2 regions of the Micromonospora sp. S4605 genome follow, and region 2 is predicted to be linked to the other one. Evidence: predicted binding sites of a transcription regulator. Region 2 holds the regulator's gene; the other holds the start of a gene.
The links. Region 2 encodes HrcA, which represses chaperone genes, less so after heat shock. Its sites were predicted from a motif close to GGTTNGCACNCTCNNNNNGAGNGTGCNAACC; they were not measured.
Positions count from the first base shown of each region.

Region 1: groES (co-chaperone GroES) is a predicted target of HrcA. The motif match lies at 2,780-2,810, and genes of this name have one in related genera.

Region 1 is NZ_QGSW01000282.1:90-5,774, reverse strand. Features, by position in the region: partial or broken gene ybaK (Cys-tRNA(Pro) deacylase) at 1-18, opposite strand, end outside; gene DLJ47_RS25400 (THUMP-like domain-containing protein) at 110-1,300, opposite strand; gene DLJ47_RS25395 (DUF397 domain-containing protein) at 1,614-1,805, opposite strand; gene DLJ47_RS25390 (helix-turn-helix domain-containing protein) at 1,796-2,596, opposite strand; gene groES (co-chaperone GroES) at 2,944-3,258, shown strand; gene groL (chaperonin GroEL) at 3,329-4,978, shown strand; partial or broken gene DLJ47_RS25375 (molybdopterin-binding oxidoreductase) at 5,161-5,685, shown strand, end outside.
Region 2 is NZ_QGSW01000145.1:24,794-36,333, reverse strand. Features, by position in the region: gene DLJ47_RS10240 (serine hydrolase domain-containing protein) at 1-881, opposite strand, end outside; gene DLJ47_RS10235 (histidine triad nucleotide-binding protein) at 927-1,277, opposite strand; gene DLJ47_RS10230 (SDR family NAD(P)-dependent oxidoreductase) at 1,346-2,107, shown strand; gene DLJ47_RS10225 (16S rRNA (uracil(1498)-N(3))-methyltransferase) at 2,129-2,863, opposite strand; gene dnaJ (molecular chaperone DnaJ) at 3,004-4,146, opposite strand; gene hrcA (heat-inducible transcriptional repressor HrcA) at 4,220-5,242, opposite strand; gene DLJ47_RS37625 (DUF4870 domain-containing protein) at 5,459-6,118, shown strand; gene hemW (radical SAM family heme chaperone HemW) at 6,162-7,385, opposite strand; gene DLJ47_RS10200 (enoyl-CoA hydratase family protein) at 7,404-8,210, shown strand; gene DLJ47_RS10195 (hypothetical protein) at 8,379-9,242, shown strand; gene DLJ47_RS10190 (phytanoyl-CoA dioxygenase family protein) at 9,461-10,366, shown strand; gene DLJ47_RS10185 (MOSC domain-containing protein) at 10,450-11,097, opposite strand; gene DLJ47_RS10180 (carbohydrate ABC transporter permease) at 11,126-11,540, opposite strand, start outside.

The sequences.
Region 1 (5,685 bases), on a different contig from region 2:
TGTTCCCTGTCCCGCCATGCCCGACAAGCTATCGGCGCGCCGCCCGCCAGGCCATCCGATACCCGCGCCCTGGGACGGGCCGACCGCCGGGCGGCGGGGGGAGGGGTGGTCAGCGGGCCGGCACGGGTTGGCAGAGCAGGGTGGTGGGGGCGCCGGCCACCCGGGTGAGCACCAGGCTGGCGGCGTTGTCGCCGCTCAGTTTCAGGTCGCGGCGCAGCCGCTCCGGCTCCAGCGCCGAGCCGCGCTTGAGGATCTCCACCCGGCCCACCCGCCGCTCACGGAGCAGGGCCCGCAGCCGTTTGAGCGAGAACGGCAGCACGTCGGTGACCGCCAGGCAGCGGGCGTACGGGATGGCGGCCGGCGCGTCGGCGTAGAGATAGGCGATGTCGGGGTCGGCGAGGGTGGCGTCGAGGGTGTCGGCCAGCTCGGCGACCAGGTGGGCGCGGACCACCGCCGGATCCGGGTCGTACAGGTGGTGGCGCACCGGCCCGACCGCCGCCTGCCGGTCGCCGGCGCCGGTCAGCACGTGTGCCGCCGCGCCGCGCAGCACGGTGGCCCGGCGGGGGACCTCGGCCAGCCGGCCGCACCACAGGGTCGCCTCGACCAGGTCACCGTCCACGCTGACCCATTCCGCCTCGGCGCCCGGCGGGATCAGCGCGTGGTCCAGCCCGGGCGCCACCTTCACCACGGTGTACGGCACCCGCTCGGCCAGCCCCAGCACGAAGTCCCACGGCGGCGAGTAGGCGCTCGGGTCGAACACCCGCCGCCCGGTGCCGGCCTTCCGCCGCGCCGGATCGCAGAAGACCGCGTCAACCCGGTCGACGTCGAAGGCGGTGGCGTCACCGCACTCGACCGTGAACAGCTCGGCCACGCCGGCCGCCTCGGCGTTCGCCGCGGCCATCGCGGCGGTCACCGGGTCGGCCTCCACGCCGTACACCCGGATGCCGGCGCGGGCGGCGGCGAGCGCGTCGGCGCCGAGGCCGCTGCCCAGGTCGGCCAGGGTGCGCACCCCGGCGGCGCGCAACCGTTCGGCCCGCCGGTCGGCGACCACCCGGCGGGTGGCCTGCTCCAGCCCCGGGCGGGTGAGGAACATGCCGGCGGCCTCCGGCCCGAACTTGCCGGCCGCCCGGCGGCGCAGCTCGACCTGGGTCAGCGCGGCGGCGGCCAGCCCGGCCGGGACGCCGGCCGAGCGGAGCGCCGACGCCGCGGCCAGCGGGTCGCCGCCGGCCACCTCGGCCGCCGCGGCGAGCGCGGCCGACCCCTCGGCGGTACGCAGGGCGGCGAGCTGATCCAGATCCACCCGGCCATTCTCCCGGCCCGGTTCCGCCTCCTGCGCGTGCCGTCACGTCGGCCGCCGGAGTCCTGGGACGGCACGGTGGCCGCGCAAAAGCTGCTCTCGCTGTCACGGCCTCCCGCTGCGTCATCAGGCCCTCGGGCGAGGTGGCCGGCGATCGACCGTCCCGCGACGCCTGCGGCCCGCGCCCCTGGCCCCGGGCCACTTTCCGCTGGTTGATCCACTCCGGGTGCGGGATCTGGCGGCATCCCGAGCCGGTGGACACCGCGATATCCCGGACACGGCGTGCGGGAGGCCTGGTCCGCCGCCGAGCGGTGGGTCAGTGACGGGTCGGGGTGGCGGCGACGAAGGCCCGCCAGCTCGCCGGGGCGAAGGTGAGCACCGGGCCGGTCGGGTCCTTGCTGTCCCGGACGGCGACCACGCCGGGCAGGTTGTCGGCGACCTCGACGCACGCGCCGCCGTTGTTGGTGCTGCGGGAGGACTTGCGCCAGGCGGCGCGGGTCAGGTCCATGTCTTGGCCACTTCCTCGATCAGCCGGGCGGACTGCCGGCAGGGCAACGCCTCGCCGGTCACAGTCTCCCAGCGTCGTTCGAGGGCGGCAACGTCGTTCGGGCTGTCCACGGTCAGGCCCCGAAGCTGGTTGTCCAGATGGATCAGCTCGGCACCGCTGGCGAGCCTGGCCAGGATGAACGAGCCGCCGAGCCCGGTGTGCCAGGGAGAGTCCGCCGGCACCACGCGGATCTGCACGTTCGGCTCCGCGCCAACGGCCAGCAGATGTGCCAGCTGATCGCGCATGGTGGCCCGGTCGCCGACCTGCCGGCGCAGCGCCTGCTCGTCCAACACGGCGACGAACTGCGGCCGTATGTCGCCGGTCAGCACGGCCTGTCGGGCGAGCCGGGCCACCACCCGCGCCTCGACCTCCTCGGCGGTCAGCTCACCACCCACACCGAGCATCGCCCGCGCGTAGCCCTCGGTCTGGAGCAGGCCGGGGACGGCGCACGCTTCACACCAGCGCAGCGCTATCGCCTCCCGCTCGACCTCCTCCCACGGGCGGAACCAGTCCGGCGCGGCGTGGAGCCGGATCAGCTCCAGCATGGCGACGAAGAGGCCGCCGGTGTCCAGCACCGCGTCGACCCGGGCCAGGTAGTCCGGCTGGACCGGCCGCTCACCGATCTCGACGGCGCTCACCTGGGACGACGAGTAGTTGATCAGCTTGCCCAGCTCCTCCTGGCTGAGCCCCCGTGCCTGGCGGGCCCGGCGAAGCTGATCTCGCAGGAACGTCAGTGTCGGTACCCGGGACATCCGGTCGCTCCCTCCCCTCGGCAACGGTGCCGGCACCGGAGAGTAGGGGGTCGATCACGGTGCGGCGAGGCGTTGCCGGCGTGTCGCGGTGTCCCGTGGCGGAACAGTGGCGGAACTGTGGCGACACGAGGCCCGGGGCGTTGGCACTCTCCTTGACGGAGTGCTAGCCGAGGAATAACCTGCGATTAGCACTCTCACCCTGAGGGTGCCAGCTTCCGGGCCGCGCGGTCCGGGCGCTGAACGCCAGGCGGACCGGCACCCGCGACGACGGCCCCGCCCGGTGGCATGTGGCAGATTGACGCTGGTCGGCACGCCGACCGGTAACGAAACCAGTACCCCAGGAGGGTATGCCCGTGACTACCGCGACCAAGGTTGCGATCAAGCCGCTCGAGGACCGGATCGTGGTCCAGGCGAACGAGGCTGAGACCACCACGGCGTCGGGCATCGTGATCCCCGACACCGCCAAGGAGAAGCCGCAGGAGGGCACCGTCCTCGCTGTCGGCCCGGGCCGGATCGACGACAAGGGCAACCGCGTGCCGATCGACGTCAAGGTCGGCGACACCGTCCTCTACTCGAAGTACGGCGGCACCGAGGTCAAGTACGCCGGCGAGGAGTACCTGGTGCTCTCCGCCCGCGACGTCCTCGCGGTCATCGAGAAGTAAGCAACCGATCAGTGTCGTTGCCCCGGTCCGGCTCGCCGGGCCGGGGCAACGTCGCTTCGAAGGGACATCCATGGCGAAGATCCTGAGCTTTTCGGACGACGCCCGGCACCTGCTCGAGCACGGTGTCAACGCCCTCGCGGACGCGGTCAAGGTCACCCTCGGCCCGCGCGGGCGCAACGTCGTCCTGGACAAGAAGTTCGGTGCGCCCACGATCACCAACGATGGTGTGACCATCGCCAAGGAGATCGAGCTCACCAACCCGTACGAGAACCTCGGCGCACAGCTGGTCAAGGAGGTGGCGACCAAGACCAACGACGTCGCCGGCGACGGGACCACCACCGCGACCGTGCTGGCCCAGGCGATGGTCCGCGAGGGCCTGCGCAACGTCGCGGCCGGCGCCAACCCGACCGGCCTGAAGCGGGGCATCGACGCGGCGGCCAACAAGGTCTCCGAGGCGCTGCTGGCCCGGGCGGTCGAGGTGTCCGACAAGAAGGCGGTCGCGCACGTCGCGACGGTCTCCGCGCAGGACGCCGCCATCGGCGACCTGATCGCCGAGGCGATGGAGAAGGTCGGCCGCGACGGCGTCATCACCGTCGAGGAAGGCTCCACCCTGCACACCGAGCTGGACGTGACCGAGGGTCTCCAGTTCGACAAGGGCTTCATCTCGCCGAACTTCGTCACCGACGTGGAGGCGCAGGAGGCGGTCCTGGAGGACCCGTACATCCTGATCACCACGCAGAAGATCTCGGCGATCGAGGAGCTGCTGCCGCTGCTGGAGAAGGTCCTCCAGAACAGCAAGCCGCTGCTGATCATCGCCGAGGACGTCGAGGGCCAGGCGCTGTCCACCCTGGTGGTCAACGCGATCCGCAAGACCGTCAAGGTCTGCGCGGTCAAGGCTCCCGGCTTCGGCGACCGCCGCAAGGCGATGCTGCAGGACATGGCGATCCTGACCGGCGCCGAGCTGGTCGCCCCGGAGCTGGGCTACAAGCTCGACCAGGTCGGCCTGGAGGTGCTGGGCACCGCCCGTCGCGTGGTGGTGGACAAGGAGAACACCACCGTCGTCGACGGCGGCGGCCAGGCCAGCGAGGTCGCCGACCGGGTGGCCCAGATCCGCAAGGAGATCGAGGCCTCGGACTCCGAGTGGGACCGGGAGAAGCTCGCCGAGCGGCTGGCCAAGCTCTCCGGCGGCATCGCCGTCATCAAGGTGGGCGCGGCGACCGAGGTCGAGATGAAGGAGCGCAAGCACCGCATCGAGGACGCCATCGCGGCGACCAAGGCTGCGGTCGAGGAGGGCACCGTCCCCGGCGGTGGCGCCGCGCTGGCGCAGATCCTGCCGGCGCTCGACGACGACCTGGGCTTCACCGGTGACGAGAAGGTCGGCGTCTCGATCGTGCGCAAGGCGCTGGTCGAGCCGCTGCGCTGGATCGCCCAGAACGCCGGCCACGACGGCTACGTCGTGGTGCAGAAGGTGGTCGGCAAGGAGTGGGGCCACGGCCTCGACGCGGCCACCGGCGAGTACGTCGACCTGGCCGCGTCCGGCATCGTCGACCCGGTGAAGGTGACCCGTAACGCGGTCAGCAACGCCGCCTCGATCGCCGGCCTGCTGCTCACCACGGAGAGCCTCGTGGTGGAGAAGCCGGCCGAGCCGGAGCCGGCCGCCGCCGGGCACGGGCACTCGCACGGCCACGGCCACAGCCACCAGCACGGCCCGGGCTTCTGACCCGGTAGCACCACCGGTCCGGGGCACACCGTCACGCCGACGGTGTGCCCCGGTCGCGTCTCCGGCCCCGCGCCCGCCTCCCCGCGCGAGGCGGTGCGGGCGGCTGGCCACCGCTCCGGGGTGGGATTACGGAACGCTGACGTGGCTACCGACCGGGCCGGCCGATCGGAAAGACTGGCCCGATGAGCACCACGACACGCCGGTACGCCGCGCTGGCCGGGTTCACCGCCGCCGCGGTGGCGATCGGCTCCGCCGAGCTGGTGGCGGTGCTGACCGGCCCCCGCTCGGCTCCGCTGGTCGCCGTCGGCGGGCTGGTCGTCGACACCGTTCCGGAGCCGCTCAAGCAGCTCGGCATCGCGCTCTTCGGCACGTACGACAAGGTCGCTCTGCTGATCGGGACGGCGCTGCTGCTCGGCGCGGCGGCCGCGCTGCTCGGGGTGCTGGCCGTCCGCCGGTTGGCCGTCGGCCTGGCCGGCATCGCGGCCTTCGGGGCGCTCGGGGTGGCCGCCGCGCTGACCCGGGCCGGCGCGGACCTCGCCGACGCCCTGCCCGCGCTGCTCGGTGCCGGGGCGGGCGCGCTGGTGCTCTGGCTCTTCGTGGCCGGCCCGCTGGAACTCGACCCCTGGCCCTGGTCGCCGCCCGAGCCGCTGCCCGCCGCCGCGCGGCCGACCGGCCCGGGGATCGGGGCAACGGGGGCCGGGCCGGCC
Region 2 (11,540 bases):
GCGCCGTCATGCCCGACGTGCATGATCCGCCGGCCCTGCGGGACCAGGATCAGCCCGAGCCCGAAGCCGCCGGTCCAGAGCGTCTCGTCGGTCACCGTCACCGGCCAGCGCATCTCGTCCAGGGTCGCCGGGGCGAGCACCCGGCCGGCGGCGTCGAGCGCCGCGGGGTCGGCCAGGAAGGCCGCCCAGCGCGCCATGTCACCGGCGGTGCTCCAGAGTTGCGCGGCCGGACCGACCGCACCGAAATCGGTCGGCGGCTCCGGGTGCGCCTCGTCGGAGTACGCGTCGACCAGGAAGCCGGTCGCGGCCCGCCGGCCCGGCGTCACCGTGGTGTGGGTCAGCCCCAGCGGGGTCAGCACCCGCTCGGTCAGCAACTCGGCCCAGGTGCCGCCGCGCAGCTCGCCGACCATCCGGCCGAGCAGCGCCATGCCGAGGTTGGAGTAGTGGTAGCGACGGCCCGGCGGCAGCACCCGCTCGGCGCGGGCCAGGTCGGCGAGGAGCGCGTCGGCGTCCGGGGCGCGCAGGGTGTCCCAGACGTCGCCGTACGGCTCCCGTTGCAGGCCGGCGGTGTGCGACAGCAGCCGGCGCACGGTCAGCTCGCCGTGCGCCGGCAGGTCCAGGTGCCGGCCGATCGGGTCGTCGAGGTCGAGCAGGCCGTCGTCGCGGCACTGCAGGGTCAGCACGGCGGTGAAGGTCTTGGTGACCGAGCCGATCCGGAACCGGGTCTCCGGGTCGAGCGCGGTGTCGTTGCCGGTCCAGCCGACCGTGCACTGCCACAGCGGCCGGTCGGCCCGGTGCAGCGCCGCCGACACCGCCGGCACCCGCGCCTGCGCCTGCACCCGCCGCACCATCCGCCCGAGGCGGTCCCCCACATCCGTCACCCGGGCAGTGTAAGGAGGAGCGGCGGGTCGGCGGGCGACGACGGGTCAGCGGCAGAGCATCGGGCCGAGCGGCGCGCCGCCGAGCAGGTGCGCGTGCGCGTGGAAGACCTCCTGGCCGCCGTACGTGCCGGTGTTGAACATCAGCCGGAACCCGTCGCCGAGCAGCCCCTCGTCCTCGGCCACCGCGGCGGCCGTGGCGAGCACCGCACCGGCCAGCGCGGGGTCGCCCTGGCCGAGGGTGGCCACGTCGGCGTAGTGCTCCTTGGGGATCACCAGCACGTGCACCGGCGCCTTCGGGTCGATGTCGCGGAAGGCGAGGGTGGTGTCCGTTTCCCGGACGATGGTGGCCGGGATCTCCCCGGCGACGATGCGGCAGAACAGGCAGTCGGCTCCCATCCGGGCATGTTATGCGCTGCGCCGGGGGCCGGTGAGCAGGGCCGGACCGCTCCGGCATGATGGCCGGCGTGACTTCACGGGCGGTACTGGTGACGGGGGGCTCGCGCGGCATCGGGCGGGCGGTGGTCAGGGCCTTCGCGGCCGGCGGCGACCGGGTGGCGATCCACCATCGGGACTCGGCGGAACTGGCCGAGGAGCTGCGCGCGCAACTGCCCGGCGACGGGCACGTCGTGGTCCGCGCCGACCTCGCCGACCCGGACGCGGTCCGGGCGATGGTGGACGAGGCCGCCGAGCGGCTCGGCGGGCTGGACGTGCTGGTGAACAACGCTGGCGTGTTCGGGCCCGCCGACCCGCCGCACCCGGTCTTCGAGAGCAGCTACGAGCAGTGGCGGCAGCGCTGGCGCGAGGTGCTGGACACCAACCTGTTCGGCGCGGCCAACGCCACCTGGTGCGCCGCCCAGCACATGCGCGGGCGCGGCGGGCGGATCGTCAACGTCTCCTCGCGCGGCGCGTTCCGCGGCGAGCCGGGCAACCCGGCGTACGGGGCGAGCAAGGCGGGGTTGAACGCGATGGGGCAGTCGCTCGCGGTGGCGCTGGCCCCGTACGGGATCGCGGTGGCCACGATCGCGCCCGGTTTCGTGGCCACCGACATGACCAACGAGCACCTGAAGGCCGAGCGCGGCGCGGCGGTCCGGGCGCAGAGCCCGTTCAACCGGGTCGCCCGCCCGGAGGAGATCGCCGCCGCGGTGCACTGGCTCGCCTCCCCCGAGGCCGAGTGGGCCTCCGGCACAATCGTCGACCTCAACGGCGCCTCCTACCTGCGCAGCTGACCGCGGTCCCGGGCCGGGCCGCTACCAGCGGTGCAGGCGGGCCGACAGCACGGCGAGCGCGGCCACTCCCGCCGTCGAGGTGCGCAGCACGGCGGAGCCGAGGCGGACCGGGCGGGCACCGGCCGCGGTGAACGCGTCCAGCTCGGCCGGGGCGATGCCGCCCTCCGGGCCGACCACCAGCACGATCTCGCCGGAATCGGGCAGCTCGGCGGTGGTCAGCCGGTCGTCGGCCTCCTCGTGCAGCACGAAGGCGGCGGCCGCGCCGGCGATCCGGCGGGCCACCCGGCCGGTGGACTCGTCCGGCGCCCCGGCGACCACCGGCAGCCAGGCCCGGCGGGCCTGCTTGGCGGCCTCCCGGGCGGTCGCCGCCCACTTCTCCCGGGCCCGTACGCCCCGGTCGCCGCGCCACTGGGTGACCGAGCGGGCCGCCGCCCAGGGCACGATCTCGTCCACCCCGACCTCGGTCATCGCCTGCACGGCCAGTTCGCCCCGGTCGCCCTTGGCGATGCCCTGCACCACCACCAGCCGCGGCACGGACGCGTCGACGTACCCCCGGGAGCGGATGTCCAGTTCCAGGCTGCCCCGGCCGACGGCGGTGACCACGGCGGTGGCCGTGCCCCCGTGCCCGTCGGCGAGCAGCAGTTCCTCGCCGACCCGCAGGCGCTGCACCGTGGCGGCGTGGTGGCCCTCCGGGCCGTCGAGGGTCAGCGAGTCGGCGGTCGGCAACGATTCGACCAGGAACAGCGGCGCGGACACCGGCTCAGGCTATCGGCCGCGCCGGTGGCCGGGGCGGTGAGGCGGGTGACCGGGCGACGGCCGGTCACCCGCGCCGCGCCGCCGCCCGCTGGCGGCCGCGGCCGCGCCGTACCCGGGGTGCGGCGCGGCGTGCGGGCGGGTCAGGCGTGGCCGTTGAAGGCGTCGCGCATCCGGGAGAAGAAGCCGCCCTGCTTGGTCAGCTCGGCCACCTCCTCGCCCCGGGTCTTGGCGAACTCGCGCAGCATCCGCTCCTGCTCGGCGTCGAGCTTGGTGGGGGTGCGCACGTCGAGGTGGACGTAGAGGTCGCCGCGGCCGGTGCCGCGCAGGTGCGGCACGCCCCGGGCGCGCAGCCGCAGCGTGCTGCCCGGCTGGGTGCCCGGCTTGACGTCGACGGTCTCCTCGCTGTCCAGCGTCTTGATGGTCAGCCGGGTGCCGAGCGCGGCGGCGGTCATCGGCACGGTGACCCGGCAGTGCAGGTCGTCGCCCTTGCGGGAGTAGACGTCGTGCGGACGCTCGTGGATCTCCACGTAGAGGTCGCCGGCGGTGCCGCCGCCGGGGCCGACCTCGCCCTGCTGGGCCAGCCGGATCCGCATGCCGTCCTCGACGCCGGCCGGGATCTTCACGGTCAGCGACCGCCGGGTGCGGACCCGGCCGTCACCGGCGCAGGTCGGGCAGGGGTGCGGGATGGTGGTGCCGTAGCCCTGGCAGACCGTGCACGGGCGGGCCGAGACCACCTGGCCGAGGAAGGTGCGCTGCACCGACTGCACCTCGCCCCGGCCGCCGCACGCCTCGCAGGTGGCCAGGTGGGTGCCGGCGGCCGTGCCGGCGCCGGAGCAGGTGGTGCAGAGCACGGCGGTGTCGACGGTGATCGGGGCCTCCACGCCGAACGCGGTCTCGTGCAGGTCCAGCTCCAGCCGCAGGATCGCGTCCGCGCCCGGACGGGTACGCGGCCGCGGTCCGCGGGAGCCACCCGCGCCGCCGAAGAACGCGTCCATGATGTCCTGGAAGCCGACGAACGGGCCGGCGCCGCCGGGGCCCCCGGGGCCGCCCGCGCCCCCGCCGCCCGGGGCGAGCGGGTCGCCGCCCAGGTCGACGATCTGCCGTTTCCGGTCGTCCGAGAGGACCTCGTACGCGGCGTTGATGTCCTTGAACTTCTCCTGTGCCTCCGGATCCGGATTGACATCCGGGTGGTACTGCCGCGCCAGCTTGCGGTAGGCGCGCTTGATCTCGTCGTCGGAGGCGTCCCGGCTCACGCCGAGAATGCCGTAGTAGTCCCTGGCCACTGCGTTCCGTGTCCTCATGTTCGTCTCGCGTTGCGCCGGTCGCCGGCCGGAACCGGCCGTCGGTACTGCCTGGTCAGTTCTGGGCCAGCAGGTCGCCCACGTAGCGTGCCACGGCCCTCACCGTGGCGATGGTGCCGGGGTAGTCCATCCGGGTCGGCCCCAGCACGCCGAGACCACCCACGATGGTCGAACCGGGGCCGTAGCCGGTGCTGACCACCGAGGCGGCACGCAGGTTGTCGATCTCGTTCTCGTCGCCGATCCGGACCCGCAGCGTGCTCGGCTCGACCTCGCCGATCAGCTTGAGCAGCACGACCTCCTCCTCGAGCGCCTCGAGGATGGGTCGCAGCGAGCCCTGGAAGTCGAGCAGCCCGCCGCGGGTCAGGTTGGCCGTGCCGGCCAGCGCGATCCGCTCCTCGTGCCGCTCGACCAGCGTCTCCAGCAGCACGGTGGAGAGAGTGGCCATCGCCGGCCGCAGGTCGGGCGTGGCCTCGTCGACCAGCGCCTGCACCAGCGGCGGGGTCTCCGACAGCCGGGTGCCGACCAGCTTCTCGTTGACCAGCCGGCGCAGGTCGAGGACGTCGTCGGCCGGGATCGGCCCGGGCATCTCGACCAGTCGCTGCTCGACCCGGCCGGTGTCGGCGATCATCACGAGCATCAGCCGGGTGGTGGAGATCGGCACCAGCTCCAGGTGGCGCACCGAGGAGCGGGCCAGGCTCGGGTACTGCACGACGGCGACCTGCCGGGTCAGCTGCGCCAGCAGCCGCACCGTGCGGTGCACCACGTCGTCGAGGTCGACCGCGCCGACCAGGAAACGCTCGATCGCCCGGCGCTCGGCCGGGCTGAGCGGCTTGACCCGGGACAGCCGGTCCACGAAGAGCCGGTAGCCGCGGTCGGTGGGCACCCGGCCGGCACTGGTGTGCGGCTGCCGGATGTAGCCCTCCTCCTCCAGCACGGCCATGTCGTTGCGCACCGTGGCCGGGGAGACCCCGAGCTGGTGCCGCTCGACCAGCGCCTTGCTGCCGACCGGCTCCTGCGTGGCGACGTAGTCCTCGACGATCGCGCGCAGCACCGCGAGCTTGCGGTCGTCGAGACCCATCTCCCCCACCTCCTGTCGCACGTCGGCCGGCGGCGCACTGCCGGCCGCGCGGCGCATCCTGGCACTCGACTGTAGCGAGTGCCAGTCTACGTCGGCGGGCCCGCCGACGCGATGATCAAGACGGACCACCGGTGCGCCCGCGCCGGCCGATCATCCGGACAAGCCGGTCGATGTCGCTCTGGTGCGTCCTTGCCGGCTGCCCCTACCGTGACGTGCATGACTGAACCGCCTCGCCCCCCGGGAGCCGACGGCCCCGGCGCACCGCCGCCGGACCCGACCGCTCCGTCGGCCGTCCCCGGCCAGCCGGCCGGTGACGAACCCACCGCACCACTGTCCGGGGCGTCGGCCCCGGGCGGCTATCCCCCGCCCGGTGGCTATCCGCCGCCCACCGGTGACCAACCGCCGTCGGGTGGCTACCCTCCGCCAGCCGGCGCTCCCCCGTCCGGCGGCTACCCGCCGCCCGGTGGCTACCCCCCGGGGGCCGGCTACCCGACCGGTGGCGGCTACGGCCCACCCGCCGGCTTCGCCAATAACGAGGACAAGACCTGGGCCCTGATCGCCCACTTCGGCGGCGCGGCCGGCGTGATCATCGGTGGTGGCCTGCTCGGCTGGCTGGCGCCGCTCATCGCGATGATGGTGCGCGGGCAGCAGTCGCCGACCGTCCGGGCGCACGCCGTCGCGGCGCTGAACTTCCAACTCACCTGGACGATCGTCGGCGTGCTGGGCTGGGTGGTCACGCTGGTCACCTGCGGGATCCTGTTCTTCGTCCCGATGCTCGTCTGGCTGGTGCCGCTGATCTTCGGGATCATCGGCGGGTTCAAGGCCAACGAGGGCGTGCTCTACCGCTACCCGATGACCTACAGCTTCACCAGGTGACCCGGGGCCGGCCGCTCCCCCGGCCGGCTCCGGGCGGCCCCGGTCAGGGCAGCAGGTCGCGCACCACGGCGTCGGCGAGCAGCCGCCCGCGCAGGGTGAGCACCGCCCGGCCGGCCGCGTACTCGGGCGCCGCGAGCAGCCCGTCGGCCAACGCCCGCTCGGCGCCGGCCCGGCCGGCCGCGTCCAGGCCGGCCAGCGGCAGCCCGTCGGCGAGCCGCAGCCGGAGCATGACGTCCTCGGTGTGCGCCTCGTCGGGGGTGAGCACCTCCCGGGCCAGGCCGGGCGATCGTCCGGCGGCGAGCCGCTGGGCGTACGCCGTGGGGTGCTTGACGTTCCACCAGCGCACCCCGCCGACGTGGCTGTGCGCCCCCGGGCCGAGGCCCCACCAGTCGGCGCCGGTCCAGTAGAGCAGGTTGTGCCGGCACCGGCCGGCCGGTGTGCGGGCCCAGTTGGAGACCTCGTACCAGGAGAAGCCGGCGGCGGAGAGCGCGGCCTCCGCGGCCAGGTAGCGGTCCGCCGCGACGTCGTCACTGGGGTACGGCAGCTCGCCCCGGCGCATCCGGGCGGCCAGCCGGGTGCCGTCCTCCACGATCAGGGCGTACGCGCTGACGTGGTCGACCCCGGCCGCCACCACCTGCGCCAGCGAGGCGGCGAAGTCCTCGGCGCTCTCCCCCGGCGTGCCGTAGATGAGGTCCAGGTTGACGTGGTCGAACCCGGCGTCGCGCGCCTCGGCGGCGGCTGCGGTGGCCCGGCCGGCGCTGTGCGTCCGGTCCAGGATCGCCAGTACCCCCGGCGACGCGGACTGCATGCCCAGCGAGATCCGGGTGTAGCCGGCCGCGCGCAGCGTCTTGAGCGACTCCGGGGTGACCGACTCGGGGTTGGCCTCGGTGGTCACCTCGGCGTCGGCGGCCAGCCCCCAGGTGCGGTCGATGCCGTCCAGGATCCGGGCCAGGTCGTCGGCGGGGAGCAGGGTCGGGGTGCCGCCGCCGACGAAGACGGTGTCCACCCGCGGCGGCGGGGCGTCGCCGAGCACCCGGGCGGCGAGGGCCAGCTCGGCCAGCACGGTGTCGGCGTAGCTCTCCCGGCTCGCCCCGCCCCCCAGCTCCGCCGCCGTGTACGTGTTGAAGTCGCAGTAGCCGCAGCGGCTGGCGCAGAACGGCACGTGCACGTACACGCCGAAGCCGCGCGCGCCGACCGCGCGGGTGGCGGTGGCGGGCAGCGAACCGTCGGCCGGGACGGGTTCGCCTTCTGGAAGGACGCCGGGCATGGCCACTAGTGTGCCCGCATGACCTCTCCCGACGCGCTGGTGCGGGTCGCCACGGCCCGCGGGGTGACCACCCTCACCCTGGACAGCCCGCACAACCGCAACGCGCTCTCCACCCCGCTGATGACCGAGCTGCTCGCCGGCCTGGCCGCCGCGGTCGCCGACGACACGGTCCGGGTGATCGTGCTCGACCACACCGGCCCGGTCTTCTGCTCCGGCGCCGACCTGAAGGAGACCGCCGCCGCGTACGCCAGCGGAACGGTGCCCGCGGGCATGCTCGGCGACGTGCTGACCGCCGTCTGGGAGTGCCCGAAGCCGGTGCTGGCCCGGGTCGCCGGGCCGGCCCGGGCGGGCGGCCTCGGCCTGATCGCGGCGGCCGACCTGGCCGTCTGCGCCGAGGAGGCCACCTTCGCCTTCACCGAGGTGCGGATCGGGGTGATCCCGGCGGTGATCTCGGCGACCGTGCTGCCCCGGCTGCACCCGCGGGCGGCGGCGGAGCTGTACCTGACCGGGGACACCTTCGACGGCCGCCGGGCCGCCGAGATCGGCCTGGTCACCGCCGCGGTGCCGGCCGACGGGCTGGACGCGGCGGTGACCCGGTACTGCGACTCGCTGGTCCGTGGCGCGCCGGCCGCGCTCGCCGGGGCGAAGCGGCTGCTGCGCCGGCCGCCCGCCACCGACCTGCGCACCGAGATCGCCGACCTGGCCGAACTCTCCACCGGCTTCTTCCTCTCCGACGACGGTCGGGAGGGCGTGCTGGCGTTCCGGGAGAAGCGCCCGCCGCGCTGGGTGGCCGAGCTGGACGAGGCGGCGGAGGTCTCGGGCTGACGCCGCCCGGGCGGGCGGGCCGGGTGTCCAGGTGAGGAACCTGCCGGAACGGGAACCTTCCGGTCACTCAGCGGCCGGTGCACGCAACCCCGGGGCCAGGCCCGATCCGGTCGGACGACCCGGACGGGCCGTCCGGGGACGTACGCTTGTCGGGCTGTCGAACAGGGGGTGTGGGTGCGAACTCGGGCAGTCGTGGCGGGTGGAGTCGTCCTCGTGCTCGTCGCCGTGATCGGGGTCCTGTACGTCGTCCGCCAGTTCGGCGAGGGGCTGCGGCTGCCGCTGGCCAGCCGCACCTGCACCGTGCAGGCCGACGGCGAGGTGGCGCTGGACGGCGACCAGATGGCCAACGCGGCGACGATCGCGGCGATCGGGATCCAGCGGAAGATGCCGGAGCGGGCGGTGGTGGTGGCGCTGGCCACCGCGTACCAGGAGTCCGGCCTGCGCAACCTCGACGGCGGCGACCGCGACTCGATCGGGCTGTTCCAGCAGCGGCCGAGCCAGGGCTGGGGCACTCCGGCGCAGATCCGCGACCCCCGGTACGCGGCCAACCGGTTCTACGCGGCCCTGAAGAAGGTGCGCGGCTGGGAGCGGATGCGGGTCACCGACGCGGCGCAGAAGGTGCAGCGGTCGGCCTTCCCGGAGGCGTACCAGAAGTGGGCGGACGAGTCCCAGGTGCTCACCCGGGCGCTGCTCGGGCACGCCACCGGCGCGGTCGCCTGCACGGTGGGCCGGGATCCGGTGCTGCGCGGCACCGCCGCGACGGCAGCGTTGACCCGCGGGCTGGCCCTCGACTGGGGGCTGGCCGCGTCGGTCGCCGCCACCGACCTGACCGGCCTCAGCGTGCCCGCCGCGGACCAGCGCGGCGGCTGGCGGTACGCGCACTGGCTGGTCTCCCACGCCAGCGACCACGGATTGAAGCGGGTGCGCTTCGGCGACCTGGAGTGGACCGCCCGGGGTGGCACCTGGAACCGGGTGACCGACGGCTCCGCGGAGGATTCCCGGGTGGTGGCGGAGGTCTTCGCCGACGGGTGACGGACCCCGATCTCCTTACCCGCAGTCACCGCACAAACCGGCATTTCCGGCGATAGCCCCGCCGTGGCCGTTCGAGGTATACCCAACGCATTCGTACCACTGCCCATGGTCCGACCGCCGCCTCCGCGGCGGGTCGGGCATTCCCGCCCGCCCTTGCAGCGCGTTACGATCGGCGGCCTGTGCCAGCAATGGTTTCGCCTCATGGGGAGGGGTACGACGTGGCGTTCGACTACGGCGACCGGACCGGTTACGAGCCGATCAGCGACACTGACCGTAAGGAGTTCCACGAGCAGGGCTTCCTGCTGCTGCGGAACGTCCTGACGGAGGACCACCGGGCGGCGCTGGAGGCGGCGGTCGACCGCGTCTACGCCGAGGAGAAGGCCAAGGGCAACACCACCAAGGACGGCACCCTGCACCTGCTGGGCTTCCTGAACCGGGACGAGCTCTTCGGCGACCTGCTCACCCACCCGATCGCCTTCCCGTACATGTGGGGGCTGGCCGGGTGGAACATCTACAGCCACCACAACCACCTGGACGTGACCCCGCCGGCGCTGGAGCCGGAGAAGCCGTACTGGGGCTGGCACCAGGACGGGTACCGGCAGAACTCCGACCCGGAGACGATGGACCCGAACCTCCCCCGGCCGATGTTCTCGCTGAAGGTCGCCTACGTGCTCTCCGACCTGTCGGAGACCGGGCGCGGCGCCACCAAGGTCATCCCGGGCAGCCACCTGTGGAACTCGCTGCCCCGCCCGGCGGATACCACTGTGCACAACCCGGACCCGGAGGGCACGGTGGAGATCACCGCCAACCCGGGTGACGCGTTCATCTTCGACCGCCGCCAGTGGCACTCCCGGTCGACCAACCTGTCGACCATCACCCGCAAGATGCTCTTCGTCGGCTACACCTACCGGTGGATCCGTCCGCTGGACGAGCTGCACATCGACAAGGACGGCGAGTGGTGGGCCAACCGCACCCCGGTGCAGCGCCAGCTCTGCGGTGAGGGCACGCACACCGCGAACTACTGGGGCATCAACTGGGACGGCTACATCGACGACGAGATCCCGCTGCGCAAGGAGCTCAAGGAGCGCGGTCTGCTCGACCGCAGCATCCCCTGGCTGCGCTGACCCGACGCCGGACGGGCCCCTCCCCTCGCGGGACGGGGCCCGTTCCGCTTTTCCGGACTTCCTTCACACCGACGTGAGGCCGGTCAGCGGGGCGCGCGGCCGGCGAGCCGGCGGCGCGCCTTCTCCCGGATCGACTCGGGCAGGTCCGGGGCGTCCAGCAGCCGGGGCAGCAGCTCCGGCTCCAGGTTCAGCGCCCGGAACACCTCGCCGATGGTCACCCCGTGCGCCGGACGCTCGACCACCTCGACCGGGTCGCCCGCGCCGACCTCGCCGTCCCGCAGCACCCGCAGGTACGCCCCGGGCAGCGCGCGCACGGTGAACCGCTTGATCAGATCGGGTACGCCCCAGAAGCCGGCGAAGGTGGTGCACGGGGTGCGCGGTTTGGTCACCTGGAGCAGCACCGACCCGATCGCCCACTGCTCGCCGATCACCGCCCCGGTCACGTCGACAGCGGCGGTGGTCAGGTTCTCGCCGAAGCCGCCCGGGCGGATCGCCCGGCCCAGTTCGCCGGCCCACCAGGCGGCGTCCTCCTCGGCGTAGGCGTAGACGGCCTGGTCCGGCCCGCCGTGGTGGGCCCGCTCGCCGATGAAGTCGCCGGCCACGCCCTCGGTACGGATCTGCACCGGGCCGTCCACCGGCCGCTTGTCGATGCCGCTGCGGCCGCTCGGATCGCCCGCCCACTCCGCCTCGGTGACGATCCCGAGGTTCACCGCCGCCAGCCTGCCCGTCATGGTGATCAGCCTAGTCAGGCCCCGGCGCTCAGCCCTTCACCGCACCGGCGACCAGGCCGGAGACCATCCGGCGCTGCACCAGCAGGAAGAAGATGATCACGGGCAGGGTGAACAGCGTGGAGGCGGCCATCACCGGACCCCAGGCGGTGTCGTCGCGGCCGAAGAAGAAGGTCATCGCCACCGGCAGGGTGTAGCGGTCCTGGTCGTTGATGAAGGTCAACGCGAAGATCAGCTCGTTCCAGGCGGTGATGAAGGAGAAGATGCTGGTCGCCACCAGGCCGGGCGCCACCAGCGGGAAGAGGATCCGGCGGAAGATCTGGGCCCGGCTGGCCCCGTCGATCGCGGCCGCCTCCTCCAGTTCCTTGGGCACCGCGGCGACGAACCCGCGCAGCATCCAGACCGCGAACGGCAGCGAGAAGCCGAGGTAGGTGAGGATCAGGCTG